3 regions of the Streptomyces sp. NPDC008150 genome follow, and region 3 is predicted to be linked to each of the others. Evidence: riboswitches for the same ligand, from Rfam matches in the RefSeq annotation. Region 3 holds a riboswitch; each other region holds the start of a gene.
What was found. A riboswitch is a leader RNA that binds a small molecule or an ion and turns the genes downstream of it on or off. The one in region 3 is predicted to bind cyclic di-AMP.
Positions count from the first base shown of each region.

Region 1: another riboswitch for cyclic di-AMP. It lies ahead of ACFZA0_RS11720 (peptidoglycan DD-metalloendopeptidase family protein); the one in region 3 lies ahead of ACFZA0_RS37070 (transglycosylase SLT domain-containing protein).
Region 2: another riboswitch for cyclic di-AMP. It lies ahead of ACFZA0_RS27150 (peptidoglycan DD-metalloendopeptidase family protein); the one in region 3 lies ahead of ACFZA0_RS37070 (transglycosylase SLT domain-containing protein).

Region 1 is NZ_JBIBHJ010000003.1:523,301-532,872, reverse strand. Features, by position in the region: gene ACFZA0_RS11730 (PrsW family glutamic-type intramembrane protease) at 1-427, shown strand, start outside; gene ACFZA0_RS11725 (aldo/keto reductase) at 504-1,448, opposite strand; gene ACFZA0_RS11720 (peptidoglycan DD-metalloendopeptidase family protein) at 1,591-2,640, opposite strand; cyclic di-AMP (ydaO/yuaA leader) riboswitch at 2,652-2,809, opposite strand; gene ACFZA0_RS11715 (SpoIIE family protein phosphatase) at 3,059-4,369, opposite strand; tRNA gene ACFZA0_RS11710 (tRNA-Met) at 4,550-4,623, opposite strand; gene ACFZA0_RS11705 (alginate lyase family protein) at 4,755-5,993, opposite strand; gene ACFZA0_RS11700 (dihydrofolate reductase family protein) at 6,443-7,609, opposite strand; gene ACFZA0_RS11695 (helix-turn-helix domain-containing protein) at 7,772-8,545, opposite strand; gene ACFZA0_RS11690 (DUF4097 family beta strand repeat-containing protein) at 8,801-9,463, shown strand; gene ACFZA0_RS11685 (ATP-binding cassette domain-containing protein) at 9,552-9,572, shown strand, end outside.
Region 2 is NZ_JBIBHJ010000012.1:183,646-193,217, forward strand. Features, by position in the region: gene ACFZA0_RS27135 (GNAT family N-acetyltransferase) at 1-2,765, opposite strand, end outside; gene ACFZA0_RS27140 (HPr family phosphocarrier protein) at 2,872-3,153, shown strand; gene ACFZA0_RS27145 (FCD domain-containing protein) at 3,441-4,136, opposite strand; gene ACFZA0_RS27150 (peptidoglycan DD-metalloendopeptidase family protein) at 4,348-5,100, opposite strand; cyclic di-AMP (ydaO/yuaA leader) riboswitch at 5,114-5,293, opposite strand; gene ACFZA0_RS27155 (insulinase family protein) at 5,531-6,931, opposite strand; gene ACFZA0_RS27160 (insulinase family protein) at 6,928-8,292, opposite strand; gene ACFZA0_RS27165 (DNA topoisomerase (ATP-hydrolyzing)) at 8,581-9,572, shown strand, end outside.
Region 3 is NZ_JBIBHJ010000026.1:24,250-33,821, forward strand. Features, by position in the region: gene ACFZA0_RS37045 (M48 family metalloprotease) at 1-200, opposite strand, end outside; gene fahA (fumarylacetoacetase) at 394-1,653, opposite strand; gene ACFZA0_RS37055 (ATP-grasp domain-containing protein) at 2,172-3,557, shown strand; gene ACFZA0_RS37060 (NAD(P)-binding domain-containing protein) at 3,798-5,054, shown strand; gene ACFZA0_RS37065 (HAD hydrolase family protein) at 5,267-6,091, shown strand; gene ACFZA0_RS37070 (transglycosylase SLT domain-containing protein) at 6,199-6,708, opposite strand; cyclic di-AMP (ydaO/yuaA leader) riboswitch at 6,711-6,883, opposite strand; gene ACFZA0_RS37075 (polyprenyl synthetase family protein) at 7,550-8,560, shown strand; gene ACFZA0_RS37080 (outer membrane lipoprotein carrier protein LolA) at 8,960-9,572, shown strand, end outside.

The DNA.
Region 1 (9,572 bases), on a different contig from region 3:
CGCGGTCGCCGGGTGGCTGACCCCGGCCGAGCCGTACGTCCTCGGCTCGATGCGGGCCCGGCGGGTGGCCCGCGAGTACGCCCGGCACCATCTCGGCCGGGCGGGCGCCCGCGAGGTCGCCCGCTACGAGGCGGACGCCACCTCCCTCGCGCTGCTGCGCGACCGCGCTGCCGACGGCCGGGTGGGCCCCGAATTCGCGGCACGCGAACGGGAGTTGCTGCACGCCCTCTGGGGGCGCCGCCAGGTCGCCCGCCCCGCGCTGGCCCACGCGGCGCGGATCACGGCGCCCCCGGTGCCGGTGCTGCTGCCGCCGGTCCTGCTGCCGCCCGCGCCGTGGACGCCCTACGGCGCCGCCCCCTCGTACGCGGGGTGGACGGCGTACGGGCCGGCGCGGCAGCCCGCGTACAACCCGTACCGGGCGACGTAGCGCGTCCCGCGGAACGCGGGCCGTCCGGTACGGGTGTTGGCCGTACGGGCGCGGCGCCGGCCGGTACGGGCGGGCGTCAGGCGGAGGCCGTCGTCAGCTTCGCGAGGTCCTCGTCCGTGAGGGACAGGTCCACGACGCCGAGCAGCGCCGGGAGCTGCTCCACGGTCCGGGCGGAGGCGATCGGCGCGGTCACCGTGGCCTGCGCCGCGAGCCATGCCAGGGCGACGGTCGCGACGGGTGCGCCGTGGGCGCCGGCGACCTCGTCGAGGGCCGCGAGGACCCGCTGCCCGCGCTCGGACTCCAGGTGCTTGGCCGCGCCGCCGGCCCGCGCGCTGTCGACCTTCTCGCCCGCGCGGTACTTGCCGGTGAGGAAGCCCGCGGCCAGCGAGAAGTACGGGACGGCGGACAGGCCCTCCTTCGCGACGAGGTCCTGGAGGCCGCCCTCGTAGGTGTCGCGGGAGACCAGGTTGTAGTGCGGCTGGAGCGCCACGTACCGGGCCAGGCCCTCGCGGTCGGAGAAGTCGAGGGAGGCGCGCAGCCGCTCCGGGGAGATGTTGGAGGCGGCGATGTGCCGCACCTTGCCCGCGCGCACCAGTTCGTCGAGCGCCCCGACGATCTCCTCCACGGGCACGTCGGGCTGGTCGAAGTGCGTGTAGTAGAGGTCGATGTAGTCGGTGCCCAGGCGGGTGAGGGAGGCGTCCGCCGCGGCCTTGATGTTGGCGGCGGACAGGCCCCGGAAGTCGGGGTGCTGGCTGACCTTGGTGGCGAGCACGACCTCGGAGCGGTTGCCGCGTTCCTTGAACCACTTGCCGATGACGGTCTCGGACTCGCCGCCGTGGTTGCCGGGGGCGAAGGCCGAGTAGGAGTCGGCGGTGTCGACGAAGTTGCCGCCCGCCGCGGCGTAGGCGTCGAGGACGGCGAAGGACTGCGTCTCGTCGGCCGTCCAGCCGAAGACGTTGCCGCCGAGGCAGAGCGGGAAGATGTCGACGTCGGTCGTACCGAGCTTGCGAAGTGAGGTCATGCCCGAATTCAACAGGAGCGCCGGAAGCCCGTATTCCATGCGCCCCGCACCGGGCCGGAACGGGGCGTGCCCGGGACGGGACCGGCGGCCCCGGCGCCGGGGGGATGCCGTCAGGACCGCCGGAGAACGTCCCCCGGGTCCGTCAGGGGTTGACGCCGCGGGCCTGGAGCCAGGCCATCGGGTCGATCGCGGTGGCCTGGCCGTCGGGGTGGACCTCCAGGTGGAGGTGGGGCCCGGTGACGTTGCCGGTGGCGCCGACGCGGCCGATGACGTCACCGGTGGCGACCTTCTGGCCGACCGTGACGTTGATCGACGACTGGTGGCAGAACCACAGCTCGGTGCCGTCGTCCAGGGTGAGGATCGTGCGGTAGCCGTAGGAGCCGGCCCAGCCCGCCTCGGTGATCGTGCCGCTGTGGATCGCCTTGATCAGCGTGCCCGTGGGGGCCGCGAAGTCGAGGCCCGTGTGGTAGCCGGAGGACCAGAGCGAGCCGGCCTCGCCGAACCGCGACGTGAGCGTGTACGAGGAGGTGGGCAGCGTGTACTGCTTGGCCAGTTCGGCCAGGCGCTCGGCCTCGGCCTTCTTCTTGGCCTCCGCCTCCGCCTTCTCCTTCGCCGCGGTGGCCTTCGCCTCGGCCTCCTTGGCCGCCTTCGCGGCGACGGCGGCGACCTGCTTGGCGGCGGCCTTGGTGGCCTCGGCCTGGACCTTGCTGTCCGCCAGGTCCTGCTGCTTCTCGGCCTGCGCGAGGATGCGGGCGCGCAGTGCCTCACCGGCGTCGGAGGCGCCCTGCTCGGCGTCGGCGGTGCTGACGCCGACCGTGCTGAGCGCGGTCGCGGAGCCCTCCGGGGCGTCGGCGCCCGGCTCGACGTCGTCGATCAGCGCGCCGACGGACGGCAGGTGGGGCACGGATATGGAGACCGGCGGCTTGCCGGGCTGCGCGCTGGCCATGCCGCCCGCGCCGACGGCCGCGATGACACCGACACCGAGGACGGTGGAGCTGCGGGCGAGTCCGCCGCCGCGCTGCTTGCCCACGCGGTGCTTGCCCCGGACGACGGGGCGAATGGACTCCTCGGTGGGATTCCACTCTCCCCAGGGGGCCTCGTCGGCGCCGTCGCCGCGGGCGAGGGTCCCGGTCTCGGGGAACCGGGGCTCCGGTACCTGAGGCGCGTAGGGGGCAGGCCTGTTCGACGCCACTCGGGCGTGCTCCTTTCCTTCCGTCTCGCCTACCGGGTTAGCTGACGGGTTCGGAGCAGAAGGTCTCCTACGCGCGTATACGTCCCGTGCGGAGCACGGCCACATACGCTCGATTCACCCCAAGTTGGTGGTTCCCCGGTTCCCTCGCGGGATTCGGCGCGTGCGCACGGAGCCGCCTCTTGTGACGGCTGGGACGACCGCGCTGCGTTATCGAACGTTAATAGACAGGAGGCATGGTTTCCAAGCCGTTCTCCTTGATCATTAACGCTTCTCCGCCGGACACAACCGGCCACCGGTGGTCCAATCCGGGCGAGTTGACCGGCCCCCGCGCGACCTCTCTCATCTGACGGTGTGTCAGTCGTTATGCGCTGGGCTGCCGTCCGGGCACGCTCGGTGACAACGTCCGTGCGGGTGGCTGTCAGGGCCGGCGGACCGCGAGGAGCGCCATGTCGTCCGCGGTGCCGCCCCCGGAGTAGCGCCGCACCTCGGCGGCGACCGTCGCGACCAACTGGTCGGCGTCGTCGAAGGGGCGCCCCGAAAGGCGACGCGCGGGGTCGAAGAAGCGGCCCCGGGCGTCGCGCGCCTCGGACAGGCCGTCGGTGTAGAAGAGCAGGGTCGCCCCGCTCGGGAAGTCCGACTCCTCCACGCGGTCCGGCCACATCCCCAGGTCGCCCATCCCCAGCGGCAGCGACGGCTCGCGCACGAGCAGGGTGGTGACCGCGCCGTCCGCGTCCAGCAGCAGCGGCGGCGGGTGCCCGCGGCTGACGAGGCGGACGACGTCGAGGCCGTGCGGGATCTCGGCGAGGACCGCGGTGGTGAATCCCTCGAAGGCGTCGAGGCCGTTGCGCCGGGTGCCCTCGCGGGCCAGCGCGCGCTCCAGCCGCTGGGCGACCGCCTGGAGCGTGGCCTCCTGCTCGGCGGCCTCCCGGAACGATCCGATGACCACGGCGACCGCCGCCACCGCGCTCATCCCCTTGCCCCGCACGTCCCCGACGACGAGCCGCACCCCGTACGGGCTGTCCTGCACCGCGTAGAGGTCGCCGCCGATGAACGCGTCCGCCTGCGCCGCCTCGTACAGGGCCGCGATGTCCAGCCCGCCGATCCGGTGGGCGGGCTGCGGCAGCACGGCGCGCTGGGCCGCCTCGGCGATCTCCCGCGCGGAGGCGAGGCGTTCGTCGCTGCGCCGCACGACGAGGTTGATGACGACGGCGAGGACGGACACCGTGACCACGGTGATCACCTCGGTGATCGCGTCGACCCGGTCGACGGTGTCCAGCTCCGCCCGGAACAGCGCCACGACCAGGAGACCGGCGACACCGACGAGGACGGTGCCCCGCCGGGAGAGGATCGCCGCCGCGATCAGCGGGGCGGCGGTGAAGAACGGGACGGCCGTGAAATTGGTCGGCGTGAGGTAGTCGTAGCAGGCACCCCCGACGATCAGCAGCGCGGGCAGCATCCGCACGAGCGCGCGGGCGGTGAGCCGCCGCCTGGACTCCTCGTCGGCACGGAAGTGCCCGCGGGTCCCGGCGGGGGCCGGAGCGGTGGTGCCGAGTCCGGGGTCGGGCACCGCGTCGCCGGGAAGCCGGCCCCCGGCCCTGGCGTGCGGACCCACCGGGCCCTGCGGACCGTACGGGTAGGAGCCGCCGCGGCCGGCCGCGCCCTCCGCCGGACCGTCCTGCCCGCGACCGGGGTCGTACGGCTGTTCGCCCTCCACGCCACCAGGCCGCACTCTCGTCTCCTGCCACGTCCTTCACGCCGGACACCGCACCGCCTGTCCAGAGTCCCGGGGGCGGGGGCGCCGGGCGACCGGGGTGGCCCGACCGGATGACGTCCGGCGGGGCGGGGAGGGCGGACGACGAAAACACCGGAGGCCGGAATCCTTCAAAGGATTCCGGCCTCCGGCCTTCAGTAGCGGGGACAGGATTTGAACCTGCGACCTCTGGGTTATGAGCCCAGCGAGCTACCGAGCTGCTCCACCCCGCGTCGTTGTGACTCCAGTGTACGTCACTTTCGGGGCCGCTCGCACACACCTGTCCACGAGGGGCCCCTGAGCTGCTCCGGAGCCGCCCGCGCCGGGCGTGGCGCGGGCGGCCGGAGGGGTCGCGCGGGCCGCGTCAGTTGGCCGGGTTGTCGGCGTGCGTGAGGGTCTCCCAGGAGACGAAGAGGTCGTCGGTGCCGTTGGGCCGGTGCTGGGCGGTGAGCCGGTGCGCGGACGGCAGCGGCTTGTGCAGGCGGTTCTCCATGTGGTTCACGAGGACCTCCAGGTCGGGCCCCATGTTCCGGTCGACCTTGCCGCCGCACAGCCAGGACGGGGCGGCCTCGCCCAGTTGCAGCCTGGAGTGCAGTTCGGCCGCGGCGGTCAGCCGGTCGCCGACCTCCTTGTAGAGGTCGACGCCCTGGTGCCAGGCCGTCTCCGCGATGTGCGAGGAGGCGGCGAGCGAGTAGCCGACGTGCTTGAGGTTGCGGCAGGACTCCTGGGCGACGCCGTCCCGGTAGCTGGCCTGCTTGAACCAGTACGCCGTGAGTTCCGCGGGGGTGTCCACGCTGGAGCCGGCCGGGGCGACCGGGACCGCGCCGTCCTTGGCGACGTAGAAGTAGGCGGGCACCCGCGCGCGGAACCGCTTGAGGGCCGCGTCGAACGCCTTGTGGTCGTCGAGGAAGACGGCGATGCCGATCGCGGCGTCCGTCATCGCGAGGTCCCAGTTGCCGTTGTAGTCGGGCACCGGCGCGGCGACCGTGGGCAGGTACGCGGTGCGCAGCATGGTCCCGAACCGCTCGACGCGCGCCTCGGGCCACTTGGCGCCGGGCGCGTACCGGACGATCTCGGCGGCCCGCGCCCAGGTCGAACCGGACCACGCGGTCTGCAGGCCGGCGTCCTCCTCGGTGTGCCGCTTCATGCGCGCGGACCAGGCGTCCATGATCTCGATCGCCTTGTCGGCGTGCTGCCGCTGACCCGTGACCGTGTACAGCAGCGCCTGCGTATACGCGGCGATGGCGTCCTCGCGCTCCTCGACACAGCCCTGCGCGGGCCGGTCGGTGTGGTCGCCGCCGGGGCAGTCGACGCTCGCGTACGGCTCGGGCTTGTACTTGTACGAGCCGTACTTGCTGTCGCGCATGCCGAGGAACGCCTTGAGCCACGGCTGCTTGCCCGCGTTCACGTTCTTGCGGACGGTGTCCAGCTGGCCCCGGCTGACCAGCACCCCGGGGTGGGTGAACTCGGCGTCGGCGGGCAGGGCCCGCGCCATCGTCCGCGTGTGCGACTCGGTCGCCCCGCAGCCCGCCACCAGTCCCACGAGCCCCATGAGCAGGGGTGCGGCCACCACCGCCGCCGCACGTCTCCCCACTGACCTCATCGCCACTACCTCCGCGTCGTCGTCCGCTCCGGGTCGGCTCGCCGGCGCCGGATGATCACTGGCAGCGTGACCCGGCGGGGACGGGGGCGCAGAATCTGTTGGGCCGATCGGAGGGGGCGCGCCGCGGGGCCGCTCCGCGCGGGCGGGACGGCGTTACGGGAGGCGGACGACGCACGGCGGCACGCCTGCGGACGGGCGCAGGGGGCGGGCGGTGCGCACGGAGCCCCGGGGAGCGGGGCACGGCCCCGGGGCCGCGTGCGGGCGGATCCACGTGAACTCGCCTCCGGCGACGCCCGTTTGGCGAGGGGACCGTGGGCGCCGGGTGGCGGGGCGCGCACGCACCGCACCGTGTCGCACCTCGCCGCGCGCCGTACGTGCGCGTCGGTCGTTCCGTCCGAACGGGCCGCGCTCGCCGCCCGGTTGGCGGACCGCACGGGCCCGCCAGGTCCTCAGCCGTCCGGCAGGAGGTGGCGGTTGGGGGCCTTGGCCCGGTCCTCGTACTCGGGCAGGACGACGACGTCGGTACCGGCGGCCGCCAGCAGTCCGCTGCCGTCGGCGTCCTGGACGAACGTGTCGGGCTCCCACCAGGCCGTCACGACCCGTCGTACGCCCGCGTCGAGGATGAGCCGGGCGCAGGGTGCGGGCCGGGACGCGCGGCGGGCGCACGGCTCCAGGCTGCTGTAGACCGTCGCCGTCGCGAGCCTCGGGTCGGCGGGGTCGGTCTTCGCGAGCGCGGCCTCCTCGGCGTGCACGACCGGATCGTCACCCTCGCGGGAGTGGCCGCGGGCGATCTCGGTGCCGTCCGCGGCGACGACGACCGCGCCCACGCTGAACGCGGTCCGCGAGGGCGGGCACAGCGCGGCCAGTTCGCAGGCGACGCGCATCCAGTGGCGGTCGGCGGGCACCGCCGTCGGGCCGGTGCCGGGCGCGGTGGGCTCGTACCGCGCGAGGACGGTGTCGCCCACGGCCCGCGTCTCCACGAGGCGCAGCCGGCCGCGCCGGTAGCCGCCGGGCCCGAACAGACGCGGCGCGTCCGGCTCCCCCACGAGCAACGGCGTGAGGGCGAGCTGGAGTTCGTCGGCGAGCCCCTGCTGGATAAGCTGCGTGTGGACGAGCCCGCCGCCCTCGACCATGAGCCGCCGCACACCGCGCGCGTCGTGCAGGTGGGTGAGGAGCAGCCCCCAGTCGAGGGTGTCGCCGAGGGGGACGACGTCGGCGGCGACCGGCCCGCCCGGAGTGCCCGGGGTGCGGGAGGCGGCCCCGTGGAGCCGCTTCGCGCCGTCGTCCGTCGTGTAGACGACCTTCTCCCCGCCCGTGTGCCAGATCGCGGCGCCGGGGTCGAGGTCGCCGGAGCCGCTGACCACGACCTTCAGCGGGAACTCCGGCCGTCCCGCGGCGACCCGGGCGGCCCTGCGGGCGGGCGAGTTCACGAGGAGCCGGGGGTTGTCGGCGCGGACGGTGCCGGCGCCGACGAGGATCGCGTCGACGGACGCCCGCACCTCGTCGACCCGCTCGAAGTCCTCGGGCCCGGACAGCCGCAGCCGCTCGGGGCCCGTGTCGTCGAGGTGGCCGTCGAGGGAGACGGCGGCGGACAGCAGGACGTACGGATGGGGCATCGACGCGGTCTCCGTCGGAATCGGGCCGGGGGAGGTGGGGCTTCGGCAGGGGGCACGGGCCGGGACGGACGTGCTCGCGGCGCGGACGGCCCGGTGCGGACAACCGTACGCACGCGCGGCGGCGGACCGCCAAGCACGGGGGTGGCCCGCGCGGCCCGGCCCCTACTCGTCGTCCGTCCGCGGATCCGCGTCGTGCGACGGGGGTGCCGCGGGCACCGGGGGTGCCATGTCGAGGATGTCGCGGGCCTGCTCGGTGGCGCGGGCGAGGCTCTCGGCGACGAAGTCGAGGAAGCGCGCGACGTTCTCCAGGCGCACCGCGGCAGGGCTGCTGGGGCCGAGGACGGCGATGCCCTGCCGGGAGATCTCCGCCTGCTGGGTGAGGGCGCGGACGCTGGCGACCATCGACTGGTACCACAGGCTGTCGTCTATGACGTAGCGCTCCCGGCGGCGTTCGTCGCGCTCCCTGCGCACGAGGGCCTGGCTCTCCAGGAAGGCGATCGACTTGGAGATCGAGGCGGGGCTGACCTGGAGCCGCTTCACGAGTTCGGCGGCGGTCATGCTGCCGGAGTCGCTGGTGACGAGGCTGACCATCACCCGCGCCATCATCTTGTTCGAGAGGCCCGACTGCATCAGCACGGCGATGAACTGCTCCTCGTACTCCGCGACCGCCTCCGGGTCCCGCCCGTGCGGCAGCGCCGCGGCGGTCTGGTCGGCGCCCCGCGACGCGGCCGGCTTGCGCCGGTGCGCGCGGCGCTCGGTGGCGTGGTGGGCCAGGTCGGAGCGGTAGCCGGTGGGGCCCCCGTTGCGCATGACCTCGCGCGTGATCGTCGAGGTCGGACGCTCCAGGCGTCGGGCGATCTCGGCGTAGGGGAGGTTGTCCGCCAGCCCCAGCGCGATCTGCTGACGGTCCTTCTGGGTGAGCCTGCCGCCCGGCATCGCGCCTCCTTGGTGTGGTCGGACGTGGGACGGACGTGACGTCCGCAGCCCGACCATAGCGTTCGCACTCATTCCATTGCAACATTCGCCGCCCCGAAGTTGCGTTACGTTCAGAACCATCGCAACGAATATGTGGCATCCACCTGCACTTACGCAGTTCAGTCGCAACAACACCGTTGCCACACCCGTGAACGCAACGTAGCTTTTCCAATGTCGGAAACACCGACGGCGAGACCACGAGACACGGAGAACACCATGCAGAAGTTCGCCACCACCGCCCCGATCGCCGCCGTCCTCGACGTTCCCGCCGGGCGCGTGCAGATGATCGCCGCCGACCGCACGGACGCCACCGTCGACGTCCGCCCCGCGAACGCCTCGAAGAGCCGCGACGTGAAGGCGGCCGAGCAGACCTCGGTCGAGTACGCGGACGGGGTCCTGCGCATCGCGGTCCCGGCGCGCAACCAGTACATCGGCCCCGCCGGCTCCATCGAGGTGACCGTCCAGCTGCCCGCCGGCTCGCGGGTCGAGGCCAAGGCCGCCGCCACCGAGTTCCGTGCCGTCGGCCGCCTCGGCGACATCGTCTTCGACGGCGCCCACCAGCACATCAAGATCGACGAGGCGGCGAGCCTCCGCCTCACCGCGGTCGACGGCGACATCGAGGTCGGCCGCCTCAACGGCCCCGCGGAGATCAGCACCGCACGCGGTGACATCCGGATCGCCGAGGCCGTGCGCGGCGACGTCGTCCTGAGCACCCGGCAGGGCGACATCACGGTCACCGCCGCCGCCGGTGTCTCCGCCTCCCTGGACGCCGGTACCGCGCTGGGCCGCGTCAGCAACGAGCTGAAGAACGACGGCACCGCCCAGCTCGCCGTGCGGGCGACCACCACCCAGGGCGACATCACCGCCCGCAGCCTCTGACCAGAACCGGCGGCGGGGCCGGACACCACCTCCGGCCCGCCGCCGCCCAGACCCGCTTACCCCTCAACTCCCCCAAGGAGCAGCCCAGATGAGCACCAGCCCGGCCGAC
Region 2 (9,572 bases), on a different contig from region 3:
GCGCCGAGGACGTTCACGCCGTGCGGGGCGACGACGACGGGCTCCAGGGTGACGGCGACGACCTCGGGGTGGTCGTCGACGAGCCGGGAGACCCGCAGCAGCAGTTCCTCCAGGGCGGCGGTGTCGACGGGGGTGGAGCCGCGCCAGCCGAACAGCAGGGGCGCGGTGCGGATGGAGCGGACCAGGGAGGTCGCGTCGCGGTCGGTGACCGGGACCAGGCGGTGCGCGGTGTCCCCGAGGAGCTGCGAGGCGGCGCCCGCGAGTCCGAACGACAGCACGGCCCCGGCCGCCGGGTCGATGACCGCCCGTACGACGGTGTCGACGCCGCGCGGCGCCATCGCCTGGACCACGGGGCGCAGTTCCTGCGGCCTGCCGAACAGCTCGGTCAGCTCGGCGAAGGCGCGCAGCAGCTGTTCCTCGTCGGCGAGGTCGAGGCGTACGCCGCCGAGGTCGGCGCGGTGGCGCAGGTGCGGCGCGGTCGCCTTGAGGGCGACGGGCCAGCCCAGGTTCCGCGCGGCCTCGACGGCCTCGGCGGGCGTGGCGGCGGGCACGGCGGGGCGGACGGTGATGCCGTAGCGGCCGAGCAGGTCGCAGGTCTCCCCGGTGCCGAGGGTGAGGCCCTGGCCGCGCGCGAGCAGGCCGTCGATGAGGCGGGCGGTGCCCTTCTCGTCGATGTCCTCGTACTCGGGCACCCGGCCGGGGTCGGCGGCCTCGCGCCGCCACTGGGCGTACTTGACGGCCTCGCCGAGGGCGCGGACGGCTCGTTCGGCGGCCGGGTAGGCGGGGATGAGGCGTGCGTCGTCGGGGGCGTCGGGTTCCGGGGCGGGGTGTGCGTCCGGCGCGGCGGGGCGGCTGCCCTCCGGTGCGGCGGGCGCGGGGCTCTGGGGCGCGGTGCTCGCGGCGGCGGACAGCGCCTCGGCGAGGCCGCCGAGTTCGACGTGCACGACGAGCACGGGCTTCGCGGGGGCCGCGAGGGCGGCCGAGCGCAGGGCGCGGGCGAGGGCGGCGTCCTCGGCGGAGGTCTCGCCCACCGCCGGGATGGCGGTGACGACGACGGCGTCGCTGGTGTCGTCGGCGAGGGCGGCGGCCAGGGCGGCGCGGAAGTCCTCGGCGGAGGCGGCCGTGGTGAGGTCGCGCGGGGGCTGCGGGCGGAGGCCCTCGGCGAGGCACGCGTCGTACGTCAGCAGGCCGAGCGACTCGGAGTTGCCGAGGATCGCCACGCGGGGTCCGGAGGGCAGCGGCTGTCGGGCCAGCAGGAGCCCCGCGTCGACGAGTTCGGTGATGGTGTCGACGCGGATGACACCGGCCTGGCGCAGCAGCGCGGACACGGTCGCGTGCGGCAGCCGGGTGGCGCGCACGGCGTGGCCCTGCGGGGCGGCGCCGTGCCGGGCGCCCTGGACGACGACGAGCGGTTTCGCGGTGGCGGTGCGGCGGGCGAGCCGGGTGAACTTGCGCGGGTTGCCGATGGATTCGAGGTACATGAGGGCGACGTCGGTCTCGGGGTCGTCGTACCAGTACTGGAGGACGTCGTTGCCGGAGACGTCGGCGCGGTTGCCCGACGAGACGAACGTGGAGACGCCGGTGACCCCGGTGACCCCGCCGCCGCGCCGGTGCAGCCGCGACAGCAGGGCGATGCCGATGGCGCCGGACTGGGCGAACAGGCCGATGCGGCCGGGGCGGGGCATCTCGGGGGCGAGGGAGGCGTTGAGCCGGACCTCGGGCGAGGTGTTGACGACGCCGAAGGCGTTGGGGCCGATGATCCGCATGCCGTACGTCCGTGCCTGGCGCACCAGTTCGCGCTGGCGCTCGCGTCCCTCGGGGCCGCTCTCCGCGTATCCGGCGGAGACCACCACGAGGCCCTGCACGCCGTGTTCGCCGCACTCGGTGACGACGTCGGGGACCTGCGCCGCGGGCACGGCGACGACCGCGAGGTCGACGGGGTCCGCGATGTCGCGCACGGAGCGGTGCGCGGGGACGCCGGGGAGGCCGTCGAGTTCCTTGTCGCCCTCGGGCAGCGCGCTGTTGACGGCGTAGAGGCTGCCGGTGAAGCCGGCGTCCCGGATGTTGCCGAGCAGGCCGCGGCCGACACCGCCGGGGCGGCGGCCGACGCCGACGACGGCGACGGAGCCGGGGGCGAGCAGCCTGCGCACCGAACGGGCCTCGGCGCGCTGCTCGCGGGCGCGCTGCACGGCGAGCGAGCGGTCGGTGGGTTCGAGGTCGAACTCCAGGCGGACCACACCGTCCTCGAAGCTGCGCTTCTGGGTGTAGCCGGCGTCCGTGAACACCTTGATCATCTTGGTGTTGGCGGGCAGCACCTCGGCGGCGAAGCGGCGGATGCCGCGCTCGCGGGCGACGGCGGCGACGTGTTCGAGCAGGGCGGACGCGACGCCGCGGCCCTGGTGCGCGTCCTGCACGAGGAAGGCGACCTCGGCCTCGTCGGCGGGCGCGGAGGCGGGCATGCCGCGGGCATCGATGCGGTCGTAGCGCACGGTCGCGATGAACTCGCCGCCCACGGTGGCCGCGAGGCCGACCCGGTCCACGAAGTCGTGGTGGGTGAAGCGCCGGACGTCCTTGGCGGAGAGCCGGGGGTAGGGCGCGAAGAAGCGGAAGTACTTCGACTCGTCGGAGACCTGTTCGTAGAAGCTGACCAGGCGGTCCGCGTCGTCGACGGTGATGGGCCGGACCCGCGCGGTGCCGCCGTCGCGCAGCACGACGTCGGCCTCCCAGTGGGCGGGGTACTCGTGCCGGTCCGACGAGCTCAGCATGGGCCCAGGGTACGGCTCGCGGCGGACGGTGGCGCGAGGCAGGCTGTGCAGGACACATGTGGAAGACTGGTCTAGACAACTTGGGACACCTGAAGGGCAGCAACACATGGCTGAGCGCCGCGTCAACGTCGGCTGGACCGAGGGCCTCCACGCCCGCCCCGCCTCCATCTTCGTCCGGGCGACCATGGCCACGGGCGTGCCCGTGACGATCGCCAAGGCGGACACCGCCCCCGTCAACGCCGCCTCCATGCTCGCCGTGCTCGGTCTCGGCGCCCAGGGCGGCGAGGAGATCGTCCTCGCGTCGGACGCCGAGGGCGCGGACGCCGCCCTGGACCGCCTGGCCAAGCTGGTCGCCGAGGGCCTCGAGGAACTCCCCGAGACCGTCTGAGCCGACCGCCGCACGGACACCGCGCGTGGCCGTCACCCGGGCCGGGTGACGGCCACGCGTGCGTCGTGGCGCGGGGGTCCGGGACACCGCGGCCGGGCCGTCGTCGCGCGGAATGCGGCGCAATACCGGAGGCATGCGGGACGGCAACGCGGGCATGCGGGGACATTAGGCGCGGCCCGGTTCACGAACCCGCCCGGCACGCGGCCGGTGAATTCCGCGAGACATCGCAAAAAGGGCGCACGGAATTCACTCCCGCCGTTTATCCCTCTTTGTATACGGCCCTCTTGTTAATTGCCCTGGCCCGAAATGTTTACGGGAGGTTGCGAAGTCCTCACACGGTCGGCGCGCTCGGCCCCGCCCGGAAACCGCAGCCGGTGGGCCGCGCTCACCCGCTCGGCGTGCAGCGCGGTGACCGCCCGCGCGCGCTCGCTGTCGCCGCGCGCCACCGCGTCGACGATCGCACCGTGCTCGGCCCAGGACTCCACGGGGCTGGCCGGCGGGTCCACCGCGTACATCCAGGCGACCTTGTGCCGCAGCTGCGACAGCACCGAGGTCAGGGCCTGGCTGCCGCAGGCCTGGGCGAGCGTCTCGTGGAACCAGCCCCCCAGGGAGCGCAGGTCGTCGCTGTTGCCCCTCCTGGCGCGCTCCTGGCCCAGTCTGACCAGTCCGCGCAGCACCTTCAGATGGGCCTCCGTGCGGCGCTGGGCCGCCCGCGCCGCGCCCAGCGGCTCCAGGAGCAGCCGCATCTCCAGGAGGTCGGCGGCCTCCTGCTCGGTGGGTTCCGCGACGCACGCGCCCGCGTGCCGCCGGGTGACCACGAAGCCCTCGGCCTCCAGGGTCCGCAGGGCCTCGCGCACGGGGACGCGGGAAACGCCGTAGCGGCGCGCCAGGAGTTCCTCGGTGAGCCGGCTGCCCCGCTCGTAGACACCGGCGATGATGTCGTCCCGGATCGCCGTGCACACCGAGTGTGCCGGAATGCGCATGACCGACCTCCGCCTTAATCCCCGTGAAACGTCGACGATTGACGTGTGTTCAGTGACTCTATTGCAGGCGGCCGGAATTTCCGACGGGGGGTCGGAATCCATGGATATTTTTTGGACAGCGTGACCGTGAAACACCGAATGCCCCGGCGCGATGCGCCGGGGCACGGGGAAACGGAACCGGTGTTCGGAGGGGGACCGCCCGGCGGTGCGGTCAGACGTCCAGGCCGTGCGAGCGGAGGTAGCCCACCGGGTCGACGTCGGAGCCGTACTCGGCGGTGGTGCGCGCCTCGAAGTGGAGGTGGGGTCCGGTGGTGTTGCCGGTCGCGCCGGACAGGCCGATCACGTCGCCGGGGGTGACCTTCTGGCCGACCGACACCCCGATGGACGACAGGTGCCCGTACTGCGTGTACATGCCGTCGCTCATGCGGATGACGATCTGGTTGCCGTAGGCGCCGCCCCAGCCGGTCTGGACGACGGTGCCCGAGCCCACCGCGTGCACGGAGGTGCCGCTCGCGGCGTGGAAGTCGACGCCGGTGTGCGCGCCGGAGGACCACAGGGAGCCGCCGGTCCGGTAGCCGGTGGAGACGTACGAGCCGGTGATCGGCAGGACGTAGGTGTTCAGGCGCTTGCGCTCGGCGGCGCGGGCCGCGCGGACCTTGGCGGCGTGCGCCTGTTCCGCGCGGGCGGCCGCCTCCTTGCGGGCCGCCGCCTCGGCCACCTTCTCCTCCGCGGCCTGCCGCTGGGCGGCGGCCTGCGCGTCGACCTGGTCGGCGAGCGAGCTGCCGAGGGTGACGATGGGGAGGAGTCCGGTCGGGCCGGCGGAGGGTTCTGCTGCGAGTGCCGGGGCGGCGAGGGTGCCGACGACGCCTGTCGTGGCGAGGGCCGCGACGCCCGCCATGCGGGCGCTGCCGCGTCTGACGCGGCTCGTACGGCGGTGCTTCCCGGTGGCGTGGGTGAACGCCATGGTGATGGGCGGTCCTTTCCTTCCCTCTCGCCTACCGGGTTAGCTGACGGGTTCGGAGCAGGAAGGTCTCCTACGGACTTCCGCACGGCGTGCGCGCGGTCGACCGATTCACCCCAGGGACTGCGTGTTCGCACACGCGCGGGTCCCCGGCTCCCCTGGCTCGCGCCGTACGGGGACTCGGCGATGACTGTCCGGTGCCGCGGTCGCGGCGCACTGCTCTGACGGACAGCCGCGCCGACGCTAATCGGGACAACTTTCCATCCTCAAACCGAACGGGGCTTTTGTAGCGCATGCCACAGTCCAGACGGGCCGACTCTCTGCCAATTCGGGCATAAGGAAACCCCGGTGACGCTCGCGTCACCGGGGCACCTCGCGCGCCTGCCGCCCGAACTCCGGCCGGGCCGCGCCCCGCCGGAGTCCGGACCGGGGGCTATTCCGCCGAAACGACCGTCACCGGGCCGATGTTGAGCGCCTCGACGGGCTCCTTGATCTGGGCGGCGTCGCCGACGAGGACCGTCACCAGCCGGTCCACCGGGAACGCGTTGACGACCGCGGCGGTGGCCTCCACCGTTCCCGTACCGGCGAGTTGGCGGTACAGGGTCGCCTGGTAGTCGTCGGGCAGGTACTGCTCGACCTGGTCGGCCAGCGTGCCCGCCACGGCCGCCGCCGTCTCGTACTTGAGCGGGGCCACGCCCACCAGGTTCTGCACGGCGACGTCCCGCTCGGCGTCGGTGAGACCCTCGGCGGCCAGCGTGCGCAGCACCTTGAACAGGTCGTCCAGTGCCGGGCCCGTGTTGGGGGTGTCGACGGAACCGCTGATGGCGAGCATCGCGGCGCCCGTCGGACCGCCGGGCGCGGGCGGCGCGGAGCGCAGCACCTGGCCGAACGCCCGCACGCCGTACGTGTAGCCCTTCTCCTCGCGCAGCACGCGGTCCAGGCGGGAGGTGAGGGTGCCGCCGAGGCAGTACGTGCCGAGCACCTGGGCCGGCCACACGCTCTCGTGCCGGTCCGGGCCGGTGCGCCCGATGAGGAGCTGCGTCTGGACGGCGCCGGGCCGGTCGACGATGACCACACGGCCGGTGTCGTCGGCGGTGATCGGTGCCACGGGCAGCGGTTCGGCCGTGGAGCCGGTCCACTCGCCGAGGGTGTCGCCGAGCAGCGCGTCGAGGTCGACGCCCGTGAGGTCGCCGACGACGACGGCGGTGGCCGTGGCGGGGCGCACGTGCTTCTCGTAGAACGCGCGGACGGCCGCCGCGTCGATGGCCTCGACCGTCTCCTCGGTGCCCTGGCGCGGGCGCGACATGCGCACGCCGGCCGGGAAGAGCTGCCGGGACAGCTCCTTGGCGGCGCGCCGGGAGGGGCTCGCCATCTCGTGCGGAATCTCGTCGAGGCGGTTGCGGACGAGCCGCTCGATCTCGCTGTCCGCGAACGCCGGTGCGCGCAGGGCGTCGGCGAGCAGTCCGAGGGCCTTCTCCAGCCGGGAGACCGGGACTTCGAGGGAGAGCCGGACGCCCGGGTGGTCGGCGTGCGCGTCCAACGTGGCGCCGCAGCGCTCCAGTTCGGCCGCGAACTCCTCGGCGGAGTGCTTGTCGGTGCCCTCCGAGAACGCGCGCGCCATGATCGTGGCGATGCCGTCCAGGCCCGCCGGTTCCGCGTCGAGCGGCGCGTCGAGCAGGACCTCGACGGCGACGATCTGCTGTCCGGGCCGGTCGCAGCTCAGCAGGGTCAGGCCGCTGCCGAGGCGGCCGCGCTCGGGGGCCGGGAAGGCCCACAGCGTGGGCTCGCCCGCCTGCGGCCGGGGGTGGAACTCCATTGTGGCGAGCTCGGTCACTTGGCCGCCTCCTCGTTGTCGTCGCTGCCGTTGTCGCTGTCGTCGGCACCGTCGTCGGATGTGATCGGCTCGTAGACGAGCACCGCGCGGTTGTCGGGGCGCAGGCGCGCGGCGGCGGCCTCGCGGACCTCCTCAGCGCTCACGTCGAGCACCCGGCCCACCGCGGTCAGCGCGAGCTGCGGGTCGCCGAACAGCACGGCGTAGCGGCACAGTTCGTCGGCGCGGCCGGCGACCGTGCCGAGCCGGTCGAGCCACTCGCGCTCCAACTGGGCCTGCGCGCGCTCCATTTCCTCGTCGGTGGGGCCCTCCGCGGCGAACCGGGCGAGCTCCTCGTCGACGGCGGCCTCGATGACGGGCACCTCGACGTCGCCCGACGTCTTCACGTCGAGCCAGCCCAGCGAGGGCGCCCCGGCCAGCCGCAGCAGGCCGAACCCGGCGGCGACGGCGGTGCGGTCGCGGCGCACCAGGCGGTTGTACAGGCGGGAGGACTCGCCGCCGCCGAGCACGGTGAGCGCCAGGTCGGCCGCGTCGGCCGCGCGCGTGCCGTCCTCGGGGAGCCGGTAGGCGGCCATCAGCGCGCGGGCCGGCACCTCCTCGACGACGACCTCGCGCTGCTCACCGCCCATGACGTCCGGCAGCGAGCCGTCACGCGGGACGGGCTTGCCGTCGTGCGCCGCGATCGAGCCGAAGTACTTCTCCACCCAGGCGAGGGTCTTCTCGGGGTCGATGTCGCCGACCACGGACAGCACCGCGTTGTTGGGCGCGTAGTACGTGCGGAAGAAGGCCCGCGCGTCCTCCAGCGTGGCCGCGTCCAGGTCGGCCATCGACCCGATGGGCGTGTGGTGGTACGGGTGGCCCTCCGGGTACGCGAGCGCGGTGAGCTTCTCGAACGCGGTGCCGTAGGGGACGTTGTCGTAGCGCTGGCGGCGCTCGTTCTTGACGACGTCGCGCTGGTTCTCCATGGACTCCTCGTCCAGGGCGGCCAGCAGCGAGCCCATGCGGTCCGCCTCCAGCCAGAGCGCGAGCTCCAGCTGGTGGGCCGGCATGGTCTCGAAGTAGTTCGTGCGCTCGAAGCTGGTGGTGCCGTTGAGCGAACCGCCCGCGCCCTGCACGAACTCGAAGTGGCCGTTGCCCTTGACCTGCGCCGAGCCCTGGAACATCAGGTGCTCGAAGAGGTGGGCGAGCCCGGTGCGGCCCTCGACCTCGTGCCGCGACCCGACGTCGTACCAGAGGCACACCGCCGCGACCGGGGTGAGGTGGTCCTCGGAGAGCACCACGCGCAGCCCGTTGGCCAGTCGGTGCTCGGTCGCTGTCAGGCCGCCGGAGTCTGCCTCGGCTGTGGCCGTGTGACCCATGGGCATGTACGTCCCTTCGATCGCGGATGCGGCCGTGAGGACCGCGCTTTTCCTGCCGTCGTGCCACTGTATGCAAGCGCGCGGGGCACCGGCGAAGTTCCCCGGTGCGCTACGCCGAGAGCGAGAACGGGATTGACCGCCGCGCGAGGGCCCCTCGCTCCGGACGCCCGCCGGGAGCCCCGGTGAGGTGCGGGAAGTCCCGTTGGGCCGGGTCCTGGTCCGCGGTGTCGGTACCGCGGTCCACAATGGTCCGCGTCAGATCCCGTTCAACGCTTCAGCAAGGAGCCGGCAGCGATGGCCCGCCGCAGCACGAAGACCCCGCCGCCCGACGAGCCGTTCGAGGAGAGGATCCTCGACATCGACGTCGTCGACGAGATGCAGGGCTCCTACCTTGAGTACGCGTACTCGGTCATCTACTCCCGAGCCCTGCCCGACGCGCGGGACGGCCTGAAGCCGGTGCACCGGCGCATCGTCTACCAGATGAACGAGATGGGCGTGCGCCCCGACCGGGGGTACGTCAAGTGCGCCCGCGTCGTGGGCGAGGTGATGGGCAAGCTGCACCCGCACGGCGACGCGTCCATCTACGACGCGCTGGTGCGCATGGCGCAGCCGTTCTCGATGCGCCTCCCGCTGGTCGACGGCCACGGCAACTTCGGCTCCCTGGGCAACGACGACCCGCCGGCCGCCATGCGGTACACCGAGTGCCGGATGGCCGAGGCCACCGCTCTGATGACGGAGTCGATCGACGAGGACACCGTCGACTTCTCCCCCAACTACGACGGCCAGGAACGGGAACCGGTCGCCCTGCCCGCCGCCTTCCCCAACCTCCTGGTCAACGGCGCCTCCGGCATCGCGGTGGGCATGGCCACCAACATGCCGCCGCACAACCTCGGCGAGGTCGTCGCCGCCGCCCGGCACCTGATCCGGTACCCGGCCGCCGACCTGGACGCCCTGATGAAGCACGTCCCGGGACCCGACCTGCCCACCGGCGGCAGGATCGTCGGCCTGTCCGGCATCCGGGACGCGTACGCGAACGGCCGCGGCACCTTCAAGATCCGCGCGACGGTCGCGGTGGAGAACGTGACGGCCCGCCGCAAGGGCCTCGTCGTCACCGAACTCCCGTTCACCGTCGGCCCGGAGAAGGTGATCGCCAAGATCAAGGACCTGGTCGGTTCGAAGAAGCTCCAGGGCATCGCCGACGTCAAGGACCTCACCGACCGGGCGCACGGCCTGCGCATGGTGATCGAGATCAAGAACGGCTTCGTCCCGGAGGCCGTCCTGGAGCA
Region 3 (9,572 bases):
CGCACGGTGTGGAACACGGCGGCCGCCCCCAGCGTCAGGGCGGCCAGGCAGCACAGCAGAACGGTGACGACCAGGCACTGCCAGGTCCACAGCGCGACCACGGGGTCCCGGTCGGGCCACTCGGCCCTGGTCAGCGCGCGCGGGACGGGCACGGCCGCCATCAGGGCGACCATGCTCAGCAGGAGCAGGCAGACGGTCATGCCACGGACTCCGGAATCGATCGGAGGAGGGCGGAGATCGGGGAGGGCGCGCAGCGCGGCCGGGAGGCGGGCTGTCGTCCGCCGCCAGTATGACGGCGTTGGCGGCCCACGTCAGTGGCTGTGGCACGCCGAACCCGGGAGCGAATTCGGCGGGGGCGGGGCGGGAGGGGGAGGGGGGAGGGCCCCCGGGGGGTCACGCCCCCGCCGCCCCGCTCTCCCCCCGCCCCGCCACCACGCGCCCGGTCACCTCTCCGAGCCCGAGCAGGGTCCCGTTCGCGCCGGGTGCCCGTGCCGTGAGGGTGACGACGTCGCCGTCCTCCAGGAACGCCCGCGCGCCGCCCGGGAGTTGGAGAGGGCGGCTGCCGTTCCAGGTCAGCTCCAGCAGGGAGCCGCGCTCGTCCTCGGCCGGCCCGCTGACCGTCCCGGAGGCGAAGAGGTCGCCGGTGCGCAGGGAGGCGCCGTTCACGGTCAGGTGGGCCAACTGCTGCGCGGCGGTCCAGTACATGGCGGAGAACGGCGGCGTGGACACGGTGTGCCCGTTCACGGCGACGGAGATCCGCAGGTCGTAGCCGCCGGGTTCGTCCGGGCTGCCGCCGACGGCGCCGGCGCTGTCGTCGAGGTAGGGCAGCAGCGGGTGGGTGCGGGGCGGCGGGGCGACACGGGCCGCGTCGAGGGCGTCGAGCGGGGTGATCCAGGCGGACACCGACGTGGCGAACGACTTGCCGAGGAACGGGCCGAGCGGCACGTACTCCCAGGCCTGGATGTCGCGGGCGGACCAGTCGTTGAGGAGGCACAGCCCGAACACGTGCTCGCGGAAGTCGGCCAGGGCCACCGGTTCGCCCTGCCGGGAGGGGGTGCCGACGACGAAGCCGACCTCCGCCTCGATGTCGAGGCGGACGGACGGGCCGAACACCGGTGCGGGGTCGGTCGGCGCCTTGCGCTGCCCGGAGGGCCGTACGACGTCGGTGCCGGACACCACGACGGTTCCGGCACGGCCGTGGTAACCGATCGGCAGGTGCTTCCAGTTGGGGGTGAGGGAGTCGGCGGCGTCCGGGCGGAAGATCTGCCCGACGTTACGGGCGTGGTGCTCGGAGGCGTAGAAGTCGACGTAGTCGGCGACCTCGAAGGGGAGGTGCAGGGTCACCGAGGACAGCGGGTGGAACAGCGGGGCGACGGTCTCCTGGTGGGAGGGGACGGTCGTCCACGCCGTGAGGGCGCGGCGCACGTCCGACCAGGCGGTGCGGCCGGCGGCGAGCAGGGGGCCGAGGCTGGGGCGGGCGAGCAGCGACGCGTAGGGGGAACCGAGGGTCAGGGCGGCGGCGCCCGCGTCGAGCACGTGGTCGCCGAGGCGGACGCCGACGGTCCGCCGGGTCGAGCCGGCGGGGCTGAAGACGCCGTACGGAAGGTTGTGCGGGCCGAAGGGGTCGCCCTCGGGGACGTCGAAGGGGGGCATGGCGGTGCGGCCTCTCTTTCCTCTTCGTCGGGGTGTTCGGGAGTGCGCTGGTGATCGTCGGCGGCGTGGGTGACGCCGTACCTCATGACGTGGTGGTGCGTGGTGCGTGCTCCGGGCGGGCGCCGGAGCGGGGTCGGTGGTGCGGGCCGGGCGGGCGCCGGTGGCGTGCCCGGGAGTGCGGGGCGGCCGGGCGCCCGCGGGGCGGTCGTTCGGGCGGTCGGTCGGTCGGGTCGGCGGGGCACCGGCCGGGGGCCGGGTCGTCGGACGGGCGGGTCGTGGTGCGGGGTCGGTGGGCCGGCGGACCGGTTCGCGCGGGGCGCGCGGCCCTGCCGCGTCCCAGGTTAGGGGCGGGTGCCCCTCGTGGCTGGTGTCTAAAGAGTTCGCAATGTCCGGATAGGTGTTGTCGGAGCGGTCAATTCCGGCTTAGCGTCCTTTGGGGGACTCGGACGGGGTGGATCCGGTCCCCGGGGTACACGTGGGGGGAACCCGTGGCCAGTCATACCGTCCAGGGCGTCGGCATGCCGCGCGCCAATTGTGAAGTGCCGGGCCTGATCGTCAAGTTCGGAAACTATCCACTGCACCACGGCGGTGTGGGCGCGATCCGCAGCCTCGGGCGGCTCGGTGTGCCCATGTACGCGATCTGCGAGGACCGTTACACGCCGGCGGCCCTGTCCCGCTATCTGCGCGGCGCGTTCGTCTGGCCGACGACGGGCACGGAGGACCCGGAGCGGCTGGTGGAGGGGCTGCGGCGGGTGGGACGCCGCATCGGCAGACCCACCCTGCTGATCCCGACCGACGAGGAGGCGGCCGTCCTCGTCGCGGAGCACCAGGACGAACTCGGCGACCTCTTCCTCTTCCCGAGGGTCGACGCGGGCCTGCCGCGCCGCCTCGCCAGCAAGCAGGGACTGCACGAACTGTGCGGTGAGCACGGCGTTCCCAGCCCGGCCGCCGCCTTCCCGGAGTCGTACGAGGACGTCGTCGCGTTCGCGGAGAAGGCGAGTTTCCCGCTGGTGGCCAAGAACCGGGAGGCCTTCGTACGGCGCAGACGCCCGGCGGTGGCGGGTACCACCCGGATCGGGAACCGTGCGGCGCTGCTCGCGCTGGCCCGTGACTGGGGCGAACGGCCGGGGGTGATCCTCCAGGAGTACCTGCCGCGGGAGTCCGCGGAGGACTGGATCGTGCACGCGTACTTCGACGCGGACTCGACGCCGCTCGCGATGTTCACCGGGGTGAAGGTCCGTTCGTGGCCGCCGCACGCGGGAATGACGGCGAACGCGTACGTGGTCGACAATCCGGAACTCTCGGACCTCGCCGCCCGTTTCATCAAGCAGATCGGCTTCGCCGGCATCATCGACCTCGACATCCGCTTCGACCGTCGCGACGGTCGCTACAAGCTCCTCGACTTCAACCCCCGCATGGGCGCCCAGTTCCGGCTCTTCGAGAACGAGTCGGGGGTGGACGTCGTCCGCGCCATGCATCTCGACCTGACGGGCCGCGCCGTCCCCGAGGGCGAGCAGCGGGCCGGCAACCGCTACGTCGTGGAGAACATCGACCTGCCCGCCCTTCTCGCCTACCGCCGCAGCGGTTACACGACACCGCACGCGCCGGTCCGGGCGAGCGGGACGGAACTGGCCTGGTTCGCCCGCGACGACATGCGGCCCTTCTTCACCATGCTCGCCCGGTTCGTGCGGCCGGGCGCCAAGCACCTCTACCAGCTCTGGCGCACGGGGCGCCGCAGCGGTGCGACCGGCCTGGACGGACCGGTCGGCCTGGCCGGACCCGACGGCCTGGCCGGACCGAGTGGACCCTCCGGACCGGGCGGCCCCGCCCGCCCCGGTGCCCCCTCCGGACCCGGTGACCCGGCCGGGCCGGAGGACCGGCCGGCCCCGCCCCCGCCCGGCTGACGCGCCGTCGCGCCGTCGCGCCGACGCGCAACTCGGCCTCCGCGTCGAGACCTTGGAGCTTCCGTCCGTGCGCAGGGCCCCGGCCCGTCGCGCCTTCCGGGCCTCCCGCGCCCTCCCGCACCTGTCCTGTTCCTGCCGCGAGGCCTCGGCCTCCTCCGCCACGAGCCGTCGCCCCGCTCGCACGGGACCCCGGCCTTTGCTTTCACGAAGTGACCACATGACGTCCCGGGGAGGGATTTCGTGAACCAACCGACTCGTCAGACGCAGCCGAAGCGGCGGACACATCCGGACGGACCGGTGGCGGTCATCGGCGCGGGCCCGTTCGGCCTGTCTACCGCCGCCCACCTGCGAGCCGGCGGCATTCCCGTACGGGTCTTCGGCGAGCCCATGGTGAGCTGGCGCGACCACATGCCCGCGGGGATGCTGCTGAAGTCGACCCCCGCCGCGTCCAGCATCGACGCACCGCAGCCGGGGCACACCCTCGCCGACTACTGCGACGCCGTGGGCACACCCCGGCTGGTCACGGACGAGGACATCATCCCGGTGGAGACCTTCATCGGGTACGGGGACTGGTTCCAGCAGCGGCTGGTGCCCGAACTGGAACGCGTCCGGGTCGTGTCGGTCGACAGGCGGCCGGCCGGGGGCTTCGAACTGAAGCTGGACTCGGGGGAGTTGTTCTCGGCGCGGGCCGTCGTGGTGGCCACGGGCCTGTCGGGCCTGGCCCATCTGCCGCCCGAACTGGCGGGCGCGGCACCGGACGGGCCGAGCCCGGCGGCAGCCGTGTCGCACAGTTCGCAGCACCACGACCTGACCCGGTACGAGGGCAAGGACGTCGTCGTCGTGGGCGCGGGCCAGTCCGCGCTGGAGACGGCGGTGCTCGTGGCGGAGGCCGGGGCGCGGGTCCGGGTGGTGTCGCGGGGCACCGGCCGGGTCGCCTTCGGCGCGCCCCCGTGGGGCCAGCCGAGGCTGCGCCCGGAGTCGCCCTTCGGCCGGGCGTGGTCGCTGTGGGCGCTCAGCTACTACCCCCACCCGTACCGCTATCTCCCGGCAAGGACACGGCACTTCCTGGTGCGCCGCGTCCTCGGCCCGCTCGGCGCATGGTGGCTGCGGGAGCGGTTCGAGGACGCGGTCGAGGTGCGGGAGGTCGCCGCCGTCACGGGGGCGGGCATCCGGGAGGGCAGGCCGGTGCTGACCGTGCGGACGGCGGCCGGTCGGGCCGCCGAACTGACCGCGGACCACGTCATCGCGGCGACCGGGTACCGGGTGGACATCGCGGCGATGGACTTCCTCGGGCACGAGCTGCGGACGGATCTCGCCGTGAGCCGCGGGACGCCGAAGCTCGGCGCGGGTTACGTCTCCTCGGTGCCGGGCCTGTACTTCACGGGCCTGCCGGCGGCGTCGTCGTACGGTCCGGTGATGCGGTTCGTGTGCGGCACGGAGTTCGCCTCGCCGCGGCTGGCCCGGCACCTGGCGGCGGCCCACGGCGGTGACGTCTGAGGCCGTGAGGAGGGCCGGGAGGGGGGCCGCCGCGGGGCCGGGCGCGAGGTCCAGAAACGGTGGGGCGGGTGGGGCTGCCGGGGCCGCCGTGAGCACGGGGGCCCCGGTGAGTGCGGAGGGCAGGATAGGGGAGGGGCGCGGGGAACAGGGGGAGTTCCGTCAGTCCTGTTCACAGGGGGAACGCGGGGGCGCCGTCTCCGTATTCTCTGGGCATGGCCGCACCCACCGCATATGCCCTCATCGCCACTGACCTGGACGGCACGCTGCTGCGCGGCGACGACACGGTGTCCGAACGGTCGCTCGCCGCGCTCGCGCGGGCCGCCGCGGCCGGTGCCCGGCACCTGGTGGTGACGGGCCGGCCGGCTCCCCGCGTACGCCCGCTGCTGCACGGCCTCGGCGGACCGGGCGGATCCGGCGGTGCCGGACTCGCGGTGTGCGCGCAGGGCGCCCAGCTCTACGACGTCGGGTCGGACCGGCTGCTGTGGTCGGTCACCCTGGACCGGGAGCTGGCGGAGACCGCGCTCGGCAAGATCGAGGCGGAGGTCGGCCAGGTGTACGCGGCCGTGGACCAGGACGGGGTCGACGGGCTGACCCTGATCGAGCCCGGGTACGCGATGCCGCATCCCACGCTGCCCGCCGTGCGGGTCGGACGGCGCGACGACCTGTGGCGCGCGCCGATCAGCAAGGTGCTGCTGCGCCGCCCCGGGCTGCCGGACGACGACCTGGCCGCCGCCGCCCGCGCGGTGGTGGGGTCGCTCGCCACGGTCACCATGTCGGGGCCGGGCATGGTCGAACTCCAGCCGTGCGGCATCACCAAGGCCACGGGCCTCTCGCTGGCCGCCGGCCACCTGGGACTGCGCGCGGAGCAGGCCGTGGCCTTCGGGGACATGCCCAACGACGTGCCCATGTTCGGGTGGGCCGCCCACGGCGTCGCCATGGCCAACGCCCATCCCGAACTCAAGGCGGTGGCCGACGAGATCACGACGTCGAACGAGGACGACGGCATCGCCGTCGTCCTCGATCGCATATTTGCCTGAGCACCCCGTGCGGGGCGGCCGGGCGGGGCCGGCCCGACCGGCCGGGCGGGACCGCCGTGCCCGCCCCGCCGGCCGTCCGGCCGTGTTCCCTGCCGGGAACGGAACGGTCAGTACGCGCCGTACACGTTGTCGATGGAGCCGTACCGGGCGGCCGCGTACTTGCAGGCCGCGGTGATGTTGGCGACCGGGTCGTACGGGTCGTACGAGGTGCCGGACACGTGGTAGGCCAGGAAGGTCGGGTCGATGACCTGGAGGAGGCCCTTCGAGGGCGTGCCGGCCACGGCGTTGGAGTCCCAGTTATTGATGGCCTGGGGGTTGCCGGACGACTCGCGGATCACGTTGCGGTAGATCCCGTTGTAGGTACCGGGGATGCCCTGCTGCGACATGATCGAGAGCGACTCGCGGATCCAGCCGTCGAGGTTGTTGCCGTACCCGGCGGAGGCGGTGAGGGCCGCGGTGGTGGTGGCGGTCGTCGCGGTGGACGTCGTGGTGGCGGCCGAGGCGGTGTTCGCGCCGAGCAGCGGCACGGCGACGACGGCGGCACCGGTGCCGGCGATGGCCAGGGCACGGGTGATGCGGTTGGTTCGGGCGTGACGACGAAGACCCAGTCGGGACATGGTGTTTTCCTCTCCGGCGCCTGCGAGGTGAGCTGTCGGGTTCGGGCTGGGAGGTGCCCGGTCGCGGCCTCGCGGTCGCGTCTTCACCCCAAGCCGGTCCGTCACGGCGTGTGCCGTGCGACCCGGCGACTTACCTGGGTCCCCCGCTCCTGCCGTGCGTGAGTGTCTCGGTCGATGGGTGGCACCGGGCGGCGGCAGGATTAGGCGTCCGCCCGACAGGCCGGGAACGTATGCGACCGCGCATGTCCGGAACAAGTATGCGATGCACACAACGTCCGATTGATCTTGTTCTGGGAGGTATCGCGGCCTTGATCCTTTGCGATCGCCAACGCTCAACTCGCTTGCGCGGCAAGCCTGTACGCGAGGTGTGGGGCGCCGGAGGGGCCGGCGGCCCGCGTGACCCAACTCACTGGGGAGGCGACCGGAGCGCAATCAGTGACCAAAGGGGCGGTGAACCGCAAGAGGTGCGAATCGGGCATCGGGATCGGCGTGCGCGCGGGAGGCGGGGGTCTCCTGCCCTTTCTCCCCTTCTCCGTGTCACGCTGCGCACGTCGAACGGGGGTAGAAGGGGGAGGCGGAGAGGGTGCGGCGGGCGGGCTTCCCGGTGGGCGGAAGCGCGGTCGGCAAATATCCTTTCTTACCGGCCGATGGGAAGGATGCCCGGCGTGCTCCAATACCGCCTGGCCTGTAACCGTGGGCGCTATCGGTGATCGAAACGTGACCGGATACGCTGACTTGAGTGATGGCAGCGACAGATCGACAAACATGTCGTCGATCGCATGACCGACCTTGAGACCGACCGTGTAATCGTCATCAGACGTCAGCAGACAGGAGACCCCTCGTGACCGTCGTCGGGCCGTTCGGGCTGAGCGTGCGGGACCAGGCTCTGGAAGCCGATGTCCAGGCCGGAATGGCGGCCGTCGAGGAAGGTTTGCTCGAAGCCACCAAGAGCGAGGTCCCCTTCATCACGGAGGCCGCCCAGCACCTGGTGCGCGCGGGGGGCAAGCGGTTCCGTCCGCTGCTCGTGATGCTCGCGGCCCAGTTCGGCGATCCGTACGCGCCGGGCGTGGTCCCGTCGGCCGTGGTCGTGGAGCTGACCCACCTGGCGACGCTGTACCACGACGACGTGATGGACGAGGCGGCCGTGCGCCGCGGGGTCCCGAGCGCGAACACCCGCTGGGGCAACTCCGTCGCCGTCCTCACCGGGGACTTCCTCTTCGCCCGTGCCTCGTACATCCTGGCCGACCTCGGCCCGGAGGCGGTGCGGGTGCAGGCGGAGGCGTTCGAACGGCTGGTCACCGGCCAGATCCTGGAGACCGCGGGCCCCACGGACGGCCGTGACCCGGTCGAGCACTACCTCGACGTCCTGGGCGGCAAGACGGGTTCGCTGGTGGCGGTCGCGTGCCGCTTCGGCGCGATGATGTCCGGCGCCGACGACACGGTCGTGGACGTCCTCACCCAGTACGGCGAGCGGCTCGGCGTCGCCTTCCAGCTCGCCGACGACGTGCTGGACATCGCCTCCGACTCGCACGAGTCCGGCAAGACCCCCGGCACCGACCTGCGCGAGGGCGTGCCGACGCTGCCGGTGCTGCGGCTGCGGGAGCGTGCCGCCCGGCTCGGGCTCGCCGAGGACGCCGCGCTGTGCGAGCTGCTCGACTCCGACCTGTCCGACGACGCCCGGCTCGCCGAGGCGCTGACGGCCCTGCGCGCGCACCCCGCGCTGGAGCAGGCCCGCCGCGACACGGTCAGGTACGCCGAGGATGCGCGCGCCGCCCTCGCGCCCCTGCCCGAGTGCGACGCGAAGGACTCGCTGGTCGAACTCTGCGACGCCGTGGTGCACCGCGCCGGATGACGTGCCGTCCGCGCCGGCGCGCGGCGGCCCCCGGACCACCCGCACGGCGGCGCGCCCGGTGATGTGATCCGCGTCACAGTGCGGGATGCCGTTCTTCCCGGGCCCGTTCGCCCCGTCCCTCCGTTGCCCGGCCCTCCCGTCCCGGTGCTCGCGGTTGCGCGGCCCGCGCGGACCCCTACGGGTCGGGGCCGGTGGCGGCCGTCCGTGTCATACCGCAGCAGTACGCGGAGTTGAGCCCGCGGTCTGACGATTCGCCGCGCCCGTTTTGGTCAGATGGGAAGCACGGAAAACACCACACCTCACCGATTCGGGTGAGAATGGCGGCGCGGGGTGGACCGGGAACGAGAACGCGAGGACACACGACGGACAGCCGCCGCCGACGACGGAGGTAAGGCAGACATGGCACCGTACGAATCCGAGAACAGCACGACCGCCGACGAGACCGAGGACACGCGGACCGGGCGGGGCAGAGCGGTGCGGTACGTCGTTCCCGTCGCTGTGGTGGGAGTGGCGGCGGCGACCATCGGGCTGGTCCCGGCGCTCGCTGCCTCCGGCGACCCCGACCTGCCGAAGATCACGGCGCGGCAGCTCGTCGAGAAGATCGCCGCGTCCGACGTGGAGCAACTGTCCGGCACCGTGAAGGTGAGCACCGACCTGGGCCTGCCCGACCTCGGCGGCCTGGAGTCCTCGCTCGGCGCGGACGCGACGGGCGGCGGCTCCTCCGCCGACCCGACGTCCAAGCTCACCGAACTCGCCACGGGCACGCACACGTTGAGGGTCGCCGCCGACGGCCCCGACCGCTCGAAGGTCTCGCTCCTGGAGGACGCCGCCGAGTACAGCCTGATCCACAACGGCAAGAACGTCTGGGGCTACGACAGCAAGTCGAACACGGTGTACCACAGCACCGTCTCCGGCGACGCGGCCGCGCAGCGCGACGAGGGCGCGGAGCTCACGCCGAAGCAGCTCACCGACCAGGCGCTGAAGGCGGCCGACGGGACGACCTCCCTGAGCG